2 regions of the Dietzia sp. B32 genome follow, and region 1 is predicted to be linked to the other one. Evidence: predicted binding sites of a transcription regulator. Region 1 holds the regulator's gene; the other holds the start of a gene.
The links. The regulator LexA, encoded in region 1, represses DNA repair genes until DNA is damaged. The targets are predictions, from matches to a motif close to CGAACANNTGTTCG.

Region 1 (4,401 bases):
GCCCGGGTGGGGCCCGGGCCGTTCGCGACCTGCGCTGGATGCTGGCCGAATACCGCGTGGGGCTGTTCGCGCAGACGCTCGGGACCGCCAGATCGGTGTCGGCGGAGCGCATCGAGAAGGCAGTGGCAGCGGCGCTGGCCCCCCGGTCGTCCCGCTGAGGCAGGCCGTCCCCTGGAGCCGGCCGTCGGCCGATCACCCGCCTATGGCGCGCGTCTAGCGACTCGTCCGGCGTTCCCGGAGGGCGATGATCTCGCGTTCGAAGTCATCGGCGGAACTGAACTGCTTGTACACCGAGGCGAAGCGGAGGTAGGCGACCTCGTCCAGGTCCTGTAGCGGGCCCAGGATGGCAAGACCGATCTGATGGGCGGGGACTTCGGACACGCCACCGGCGCGGACGGCGTCCTCGACCTGTTGGGCGAGGCGGCGCAGGGCGTCCTCGTCGACCGCTCGTCCCTGGCACGCACGCCGGACTCCGCGCACCACCTTGTCCCGGCTGAACGCCTCCGTGACCCCGTTGCGTTTGAGAACAGTCAGAAGCGGCGTCTCGAGAGTCGTGAACCGGTGGCCGCACCTCGGACATTCCCGGCGACGCCGGATCGCCTGCCCCTCGTCGACCGATCGTGAATCGATCACGCGGGAGTCCTCGTGGTGGCATGTCGGGCAGTACATTCCCGTGGGGCCCTTCGTCGACCGGACTTCACGCGTCCCGGCTCGTGCCTGACGGGATGCGGGGATGGCAGTACACCGTCCCCGACTCATTCTAGGAGGCCCGACGACCGGTCATGCGTAGGCGGGCCCGCCGAGATACGCCACGGCGAAGAGCAGGATCACTCCGAACGCGATCCCGCAGGCCAGGAGCGCCCACGTAGGAACGTCGTCGACGACGCCGCTGGCCACAGGAGCCTCGATATGGCAGGCGCGCACGCCCTCGGCCGACGCCGGGCGGACGAGCACGCGGCGACCCGGTGCCACAGACGTGACGCCGAGGGGGCGGCCGGGCACCCTCGGCCGGACGACGGTGTCGACACGTGCCGACGCCGCCGCGGGACGGCTGCCCTCCGGTCGAACCGCGGGGCGACGGTGGACGCGACCGGGCTGTGCGCTGCCCTTACCCGGGGAACTCTGTGGGGTGCCGGGACGATCGACGCCCGCGGACCGCCCGCGATGGTCGCCGGGGCAGACCTCGCTCCACCGCACGGTCGGACGTGCGTGTGACTGCAACTCCGTAACGGTCATGGTGACTCCCTACTCGATACGGTGTGCGAGTGGTGTTCGCACACCCGTATGTATGTGTCAGTACATCTGTTCGAATCCGAACTCTCCTAGAGTTGTATCACGCGACTCCGACACAGTCACCATTCCGGGCCCGATTATTTCGAACACCTGTGTGGCGCGACGTTCGCATGGGCGATAGGGTGTACACAGATACAGACGTCGAACATCCATTCGCCGAAGGGACCACACGAGATGCCGAAGCCCGACTTCGAGTCGCTGACGGACCGACAGAAGAGCGTTCTCCTCCACATCCACGACACCGTCAAGGAGCGCGGCTATCCGCCGAGCATCCGGGAGATCGGCGACGCGGTCGGGTTGCAGTCCACCTCGTCGGTGGCTCATCAGTTGCGGACTCTCGAGAAGAAGGGTTTCCTGACCCGGGACCCGCACAAGCCGCGCGCGGTGGACGTGCACGGGGTTCCCGGGCAGAAGTCGCGCGGGCGTCGTTCGCCGACGCCCGAGCCCCAGCGGCCCGGCGGCGCCTCCGAGCCCGTCTACGTCCCCGTGCTCGGCCGGATCGCCGCCGGCGGTCCGATCCTCGCCGAACAGGCCGTCGAGGAGATCTTCCCGCTGCCCGCGGACCTCGTGGGATCCGGCGACCTGTTCATGCTCAAGGTCGTCGGGGAATCGATGATCGACGCGGCGATCTGCGACGGCGACTTCGTGGTGGTCCGGCGGCAGAACGTCGCGGACAACGGTGAGATCGTCGCGGCGATGATCGACGGGGAGGCGACGGTCAAGACCTTCCGCAACGACGCGAGCGGAGTCTGGCTGCTACCTCACAATCCGTCGTTCAGTCCCATCCCGGGAGAGCACGCGACGATCCTCGGCAAGGTGGTGACGGTGTTCCGGAAGCTCTGAACTCCGGACTCGAACGGCGCGCCGCCCGTCCCCGGTGGGGGTCAGGCGGCGCCGTCGTGTGAGCCGTCGGCGGCGAACTCGTCGAGTTCACCCGCCACTGAGGCGGGCAGTCGGACGATGACCCGGGTTCCGTTTTCGGTGTGCTCCTCCTCGACCACCGCGCCCTCGGCGTGGACCCGTGACACCACGTCCCCACGGGAGTACGGGATCTCCAGGGTGACCTCGGTGTCCCCGGAAGCGACGATCTGGGTGATCCGCTCGAGCAGCTCGTCGACGCCCTGACCGGTGACGGCCGAGACGAACACGGCGTCGGGTAGCGCGTGGTGCAACTCGGTGAGTACGACGGGATCCGCGGCGTCCACCTTGTTGATCACCAGCAGCTCACGAGGTCGCTCGGCGTTCTGCTCCTCCACCACCTCGTTGATCACCTTGCGCACCGCCTCGATCTGGCGGAGCGGAAAGGCATCCGAGCCGTCCACCACATGGAGGAGAAGTTCGGAGTCGACGACCTCCTCCAGTGTGGAACGGAAGGCCTCGACCAACTGGGTCGGAAGATGACGAACGAACCCCACGGTGTCGGTGAAGACGACCGCGCGGCCGTCAGGCAGCTCGGCCTTCCGGGTGGTCGGGTCGAGCGTGGCGAACAAGGCGTTCTGGACCAGTACCCCGGCACCGGTTATCCGATTGAGAAGACTGGACTTTCCGGCGTTGGTGTATCCGGCGATCGCTATCGAGGGCACGGGCGTGGCACGGCGACGGTGCCGTTTGGTGTCGCGGGCCTGTTTCATCCCCTTGATGTCGCGCCGCAGACGTGCCATCCGTTCGCGGATCCGACGCCGGTCGGTCTCGATCTTGGTCTCACCCGGACCTCGGAGACCCACGCCGCCGTTGCTGCCGGCACGCCCGCCGGCCTGACGGGACAACGACTCGCCCCAGCCGCGGAGGCGGGGAAGCATGTACTCCATCTGGGCGAGAGTCACCTGGGCCTTGCCCTCGCGGCTGGTGGCGTGCTGCGCGAAGATGTCGAGGATCAGGGCGGTGCGGTCGATGACCTTGACGTTGACCGCCTTCTCCAGCGCGAGCAACTGTCCCGGGGTGAGTTCACCGTCGCAGATGACGGTGTCGGCGCCGGTCGCGGCGATCACGTCCTTGAGGACACTGACCTTGCCCGACCCGATGTACGTCGCGGCGTCGGGCTTGTCGCGTCGCTGGATGAGCGCATCGCACACCTCTGATCCCGCGGTCTCGGCCAGCTGGGCGAGTTCGGCCATCGCGGCGTCGGCCTGGGCGGCGGAGCCCTCCGTCCAGACACCCACGAGCACGACCCGTTCGAGTCTGAGCTGGCGGTACTCGGCGTCGTTGACGTCCTGGAGTTCGGTGGACAGCCCCGCCACCCGGCGCATCGAGGATCTCTCCTCGAGCTGGAACTCACCGATGGATGGATCGAGGTCGCGTGTCGGCCGATCAGCGGCCGTGTAATCAGTAGTCATTCGCGTTCATCTTCTCACACCCGGGCCCCTGGTGTCCTGTGTGGAGCGGTGTGCTAATGCCTACGACGATATCGGCCGTGGGCGACGAGGGCCGACGGTCCGATGAGGGAGGATCCACCCTCTCGTAGAGCGACCGCGAGTTCGCCGCCCGGGACCGCGACGACGACGTCTCCCGACGCCTCCCCCGCGTCGGCCAGTGCGGCCACCGCGGTCGCCACGATCCCGGTGCCGCAGGACATGGTCTCCCCGGCACCGCGCTCATGGACACGCATCGAGACCCGGCCGTCCACCATCGGGGTGGCGATCTCCACGTTGACCCCGTCGGGGAAGAAGTCCCTGTCGAACACCGGGCTCTGCTCCACCCGCAACGCGGCGAGGTCCGCCGCTCCCAGACCCGGGACCACGCAGGCCAGATGCGGATTGCCCATGTCGACGGCCAGTCCCGCGAAGGTGCGGCCCGCGATCTCCGCCGAGGACAGCCCGAGCAGTCGCGGCTCCCCCATGTCCACCCGCACCACGGCATCATCGCCCGAGTAGGAGATGACCTCGGCTGGGCGAGCGCCGGCCCGCGTGCCCACGGGGATCGAACCCGCCTCCGCCCGTCCGGTCCCGACGAGCGCGTGGGCGAAGACCCGGACCCCGTTCCCGCACATCTCCGCGATCGAGCCGTCCGCGTTGCGGTAGTCCATGAACCAGTCCGCCCGGTCGACACCGTCGGGCAGGGAAGCCAGCACCCCCCGGTCGACGAGGGCGCCGGCGGTGGCGATCCTGAGCA
Region 2 (4,401 bases), 1.4 Mb from region 1:
CGCGGAGTCGAGGTCCAGGGCGTCCCGGGACTGTTCCTGCTCGGTTACGGCGACTGGTGCGGCGCGGCGTCGGCGACCCTCATCGGGGTGGGGCAGTGGGCGAAGGCGGCGGTGACCTCGGCGCTGGCGTGAACCCGGCAGCTCACGCCAGTCGCCCGACGATCTCCATGAACTCCTCCGCGTACGCCAGGTGTGTGCGGAGTCGCCCGAGCCGCTCTGTCGTCTCGGCGTGGACCTCGGCGATGACGGCGGCGGAGGCGTCGGTGTCGGCGTCGTCGAGTGCCCGGCAGAACTCCCGCATCCGCTCCAGGCTGAATCCCAGCGGTTTCATGCGCCTGATGAGCAGGATCCGCTCGACGTCGGCCTCGGTGTAGAGCCGGAAGCCACCGGGGGAGTAGACGGACGGGCTCACCAGTCCCACCTCGTCCCAGTGCCGCAGACTGCGGATCGACAGCTCGGTGCGTTCGGCGACCTCGCCGATCTTCATGGTCTGCTCGGCCTGGTACTGATCGCCGCCGTTTGGCCCGGTCACAACTCTCCCGTTACGGTAGCTTTCGTTCCTCACGCTTCGTGAGGGTCTGACGACGACTGTAGGTGATCCGTGAGCGAGCAGTTCCCGACCGGTGTGGCGGCGTCCTTCCGCGCCGCGTTCTCCTCCCCTGCGAGAGTGCGCACCGAGGTGCTGGCCGGTCTGGTGGTCGCGCTGGCGCTCATCCCGGAGGCGATCTCGTTCTCGATCCTCGCCGGGGTCGACCCCCGCGTCGGACTGTTCGCCTCGGTGACGATGGCCGTCACCATCGCGTTCACCGGCGGCCGCCCCGCCATGATCTCCGCCGCCACCGGTGCGATCGCGCTGGTGATCGCGCCGGTCGTTGCCGACCACGGGCTCGACTACCTCATCGCCACCGTCCTCCTCGGTGGTGTCATCCAGATCGCCTTGAGTCTGCTGGGCGTGGCCAAGCTGATGCGCTTCATCCCGCGCTCGGTGATGATCGGGTTCGTCAACTCCCTGGCCATCCTCATCTTCATGGCGCAGATCCCGCACCTGGTGGGTGTGCCGTGGCTGGTCTACCCGCTGGTCGCGGTGGGCATCGTCATCATGGTCGGCTTCCCCCGCGTCACCACGGTCGTCCCGGCGCCGCTCATCGCCATCGTCGCGATCACGGCGGTCGTCCTCATGGTGGGCTGGTCCGTTCCCGACGTGTCCGAACAGGGTGAGCTCCCGACCTCCCTGCCGTCGTTGCTTTTCCCCGACGTCCCCCTCACGCTGGAGACCCTCCGGATCATCGCCCCCTACGCCCTGGCGATGGCGCTGGTCGGGCTGATGGAGTCCCTGATGACCGCCAAGCTGGTCGACGACATCACCGAGACCCACTCCGACAAGACGCGCGAGGGTCTGGGCCAGGGCGTCGCCAACCTCGTCACCGGCTTCTTCGGCGGGATGGGCGGCTGCGCGATGATCGGGCAGACGATGATCAACGTCAAGGAGTCCCGCGCCCGCACGCGACTGTCCACCCTGCTCGCCGGCGTGTTCCTGCTGGTCCTCGTCGTCGTCCTGGGCGACATCGTCGGACTCATCCCCATGGCCGCACTGGTCGCGGTGATGGTCATGGTCTCCGTCGGCACGCTGGACTGGCATTCGATCCACCCGCGCACGCTGCGCCTGATGCCGCTGTCGGAGACGCTCGTCATGCTGGTCACCGTCGTGGCGACGGTGTGGACGAGCAACCTGGCGATCGGTGTCGTGGCGGGGGTCCTCACCGCCATGGTGATGTTCGCGCGACGCGTCGCGCGGATGACCACCGTGGAGAAGGTGGCCGAGCTGGACACCGACGACGACGGCGAGGTGGACACCCGCACCTACCGGGTCACCGGCGAACTGTTCTGGGCGTCGAGCAACGATCTGGTCTACCAGTTCGACTACGCCGGCGACCCGGAGCACGTCATCCTCGACCTCACCGAGGCCGATATCTGGGACGCCTCCACCGTCGCCACCCTCGACGCCGTGCAACAGAAGTACGCGGCCAAGGGGAAGACCCTCTCGGTGATCGGCCTGGACGGCGCCAGTCAGGAGCGGCTCGAAAAGCTGTCGGGCAACCTCGGCGGGGGTTTCTGAGCGGGCAGCGATCAGTCCCGCGCGGACCCGCGCACGTCGACGATGTCCCGGATCTGATCGAACGCCTCCGGGACGATGCTGTAGTGCGCCATCCGACCCCGCTGCTCGCGGGTCACCAGGCCGGCTTCGACGAGCTTCTTCATGTGATGACTGACCGTGGGCTGCGTGATCCCGAGGGGTTCGGTCAGCGTGCAGCCGCACACGTCGCTGCAGTTGGCCGCGGCGATCTGCGAGAGCAGGCGTAGCCGCATGGGGTCCGCCAGGGCCTTGAAGCGGGAGGCGGCGGCCTCGGCCTCGGTCTGGCCCAGGGGCCCGTTCTCGCCCGCGATGCAGCAGGCGTCGGCGGGAACGGGCGTGGTCATGTCTCCAGGTTACGCGCGGCCGGGGCCCTCGCATACATGAGTGGGTCAACCCTTGAAAGTTCGAACGTCTGTACGTACAATAGAACACAGGTTCGATACCGGGTTGGCGACGACGGAGGGGGTGGGTGGATGCAGGAGGACGCGGATCGCGCGGCCGCTGGCCCCGCCTCGCCCGCCTCGCCCGGCTCGTCCGCCTCGTCTGGTTCCTCGAGTTCGTTGTCGGGTCTGCGGGCGGCGGCGCGTGCGGGCTGGATGGGCGAGAATCGTGCAGCGGCACGCCGGTTCGTGGCGTGTTACGAGTTGTTCCTCGAATGCCAGCGCCGGGAGGAGTCCGGGGCGGGCGGCGGTGAATGCCGGCCCGGGCATGCGGTGGTCGATCCCATCGACGTCGCGACCGGGTACGTGGTTGAGGCGATGGCGATCTCGTCCCGGCGGGCCACCACCATGATCTCCTTCGCCTTCGACCTGCACACCCGGTACCCGGCGATCCTGACCGCGATGGCGCAGGGGCGTCTGGACCAGCGCGCCGCCGAGGTGCTCGCCTCACAAATGGCCACCGTCCACGTCGACGTGCTCGATTTGGTGCAGCAACAGGTCGTCGACGAGTACCTCGCCGCGATCGAGGGCGGGATCCGCCTGGGCGAGAAAGCCATCCGCAGCAACGTCGATGCCATCATCGCCGGCTACGACGCCAATGGGATCCGCCTGCGCCGCCAGGAAGCCGCCCGCACCCGCGGGGTACGCGTGAACAAAGGCATCGACGGGATGTCCACCATCTCGGCGATCCTGGCAACCGAGGAAGCCGCCGTCCTGGCCGAGGCCCTCGACCAGCGCGTGGCCGACCACCGGGCCGCCGACGCCGCAGCTGCCGCCGACGCCGCCGCCAACGCCCGCGATGGCGACGGTGATGGTGAGGCCGCCGGTGAGGTCGACGACTACTCCCTGGCCGAACGCCGCGCCGACGCGTTGATGTCTCTGGTGTGCGGCGACGTCGGCCCCGGCCAGCCCTCCGCCGCGGGCCAGTCCGCCACCGCGGGTGCCGGGGTGGCGCCGTTGCGGCCACGGGTCACCGTCATCGCCACCGGCAATCACGCCCGCGACGACGGCGGGGCCCGGGTGGAGTTCACCCGCACCGGCCAGGCCGCCCTGCAGGCCCTGCTCGACATGCTCGCCACCAGCGACGGGGCCACGTTTGAGGCCGTCGATCCGCGGATCGGGGCCGCCGACGACGCCCGGGCCGCCCTGACCTATCGGCCCGGCGCCGACCTGGCCCGCCGCATCCGACTGCGCGACGGCACCTGCCGCCACCCCGGCTGCGCGATCCCGGCCGAGGCCTGTGATCTGGACCATGTGGTGCCGTTCGATCACGCCGACCCCGAGCGTGGCGGGCACACCACCGAGGCCAACCTCGCCGCGATGTGCCGGCGCCACCACCGGTTCAAGACCTTCTCCGACTGGCGCTACCACCTCCACCCCGATGGCACCCTGACCGTGACCACCCCCGAGGGCTCGACCATGCTCACCCGACCCTCCGGCCCACTGGCCGACTACCGGCGCGAACACGCCCACACCGAGACCCAGGCCTGGGCCCGTCAGCAACGCCGCACCCCCGACCCCGCCGGCGACGAACGGGCCGACGCCGAACCGACCTACTGGTCCCGCCGCGCCGCCCGCCACAACGCCGAACGCCACCGCACCGAACGTGCCCGCACCGCAACAGGGGACACCGCCGCCGCCACCGACACCATCCCCACCCCACCGGCCGAGTCCAGCCGCTGGTGGGACCGCAACGCCCCACACGCCAGCACCATCGAACTCGGCATCCGCACCCTCCTACTCGACCACCACCGCCAACGCCTCGACGACATCATCGACCCACCACCCTTCTGACGACGCAGCCGGAAGCCGGGCAGTCGGGCCCCG

Region 2: the regulator LexA is predicted to act here: its motif matches at 2,540-2,553, upstream of L8M95_RS08645 (HNH endonuclease signature motif containing protein).

Annotation. Positions count from the first base shown of each region.
Region 1 is NZ_CP093845.1:392,508-396,908, forward strand. It holds gene hrpA (ATP-dependent RNA helicase HrpA) at 1-158, shown strand, start outside; gene nrdR (transcriptional regulator NrdR) at 214-669, opposite strand; gene L8M95_RS01895 (DUF3806 domain-containing protein) at 781-972, opposite strand; gene lexA (transcriptional repressor LexA) at 1,468-2,136, shown strand; gene hflX (GTPase HflX) at 2,178-3,626, opposite strand; gene dapF (diaminopimelate epimerase) at 3,680-4,401, opposite strand, start outside.
Region 2 is NZ_CP093845.1:1,816,711-1,821,111, reverse strand. It holds gene L8M95_RS08665 (ArsO family NAD(P)H-dependent flavin-containing monooxygenase) at 1-132, shown strand, start outside; gene L8M95_RS08660 (MerR family transcriptional regulator) at 143-487, opposite strand; gene L8M95_RS08655 (SulP family inorganic anion transporter) at 602-2,116, shown strand; gene L8M95_RS08650 (metalloregulator ArsR/SmtB family transcription factor) at 2,128-2,478, opposite strand; gene L8M95_RS08645 (HNH endonuclease signature motif containing protein) at 2,608-4,368, shown strand.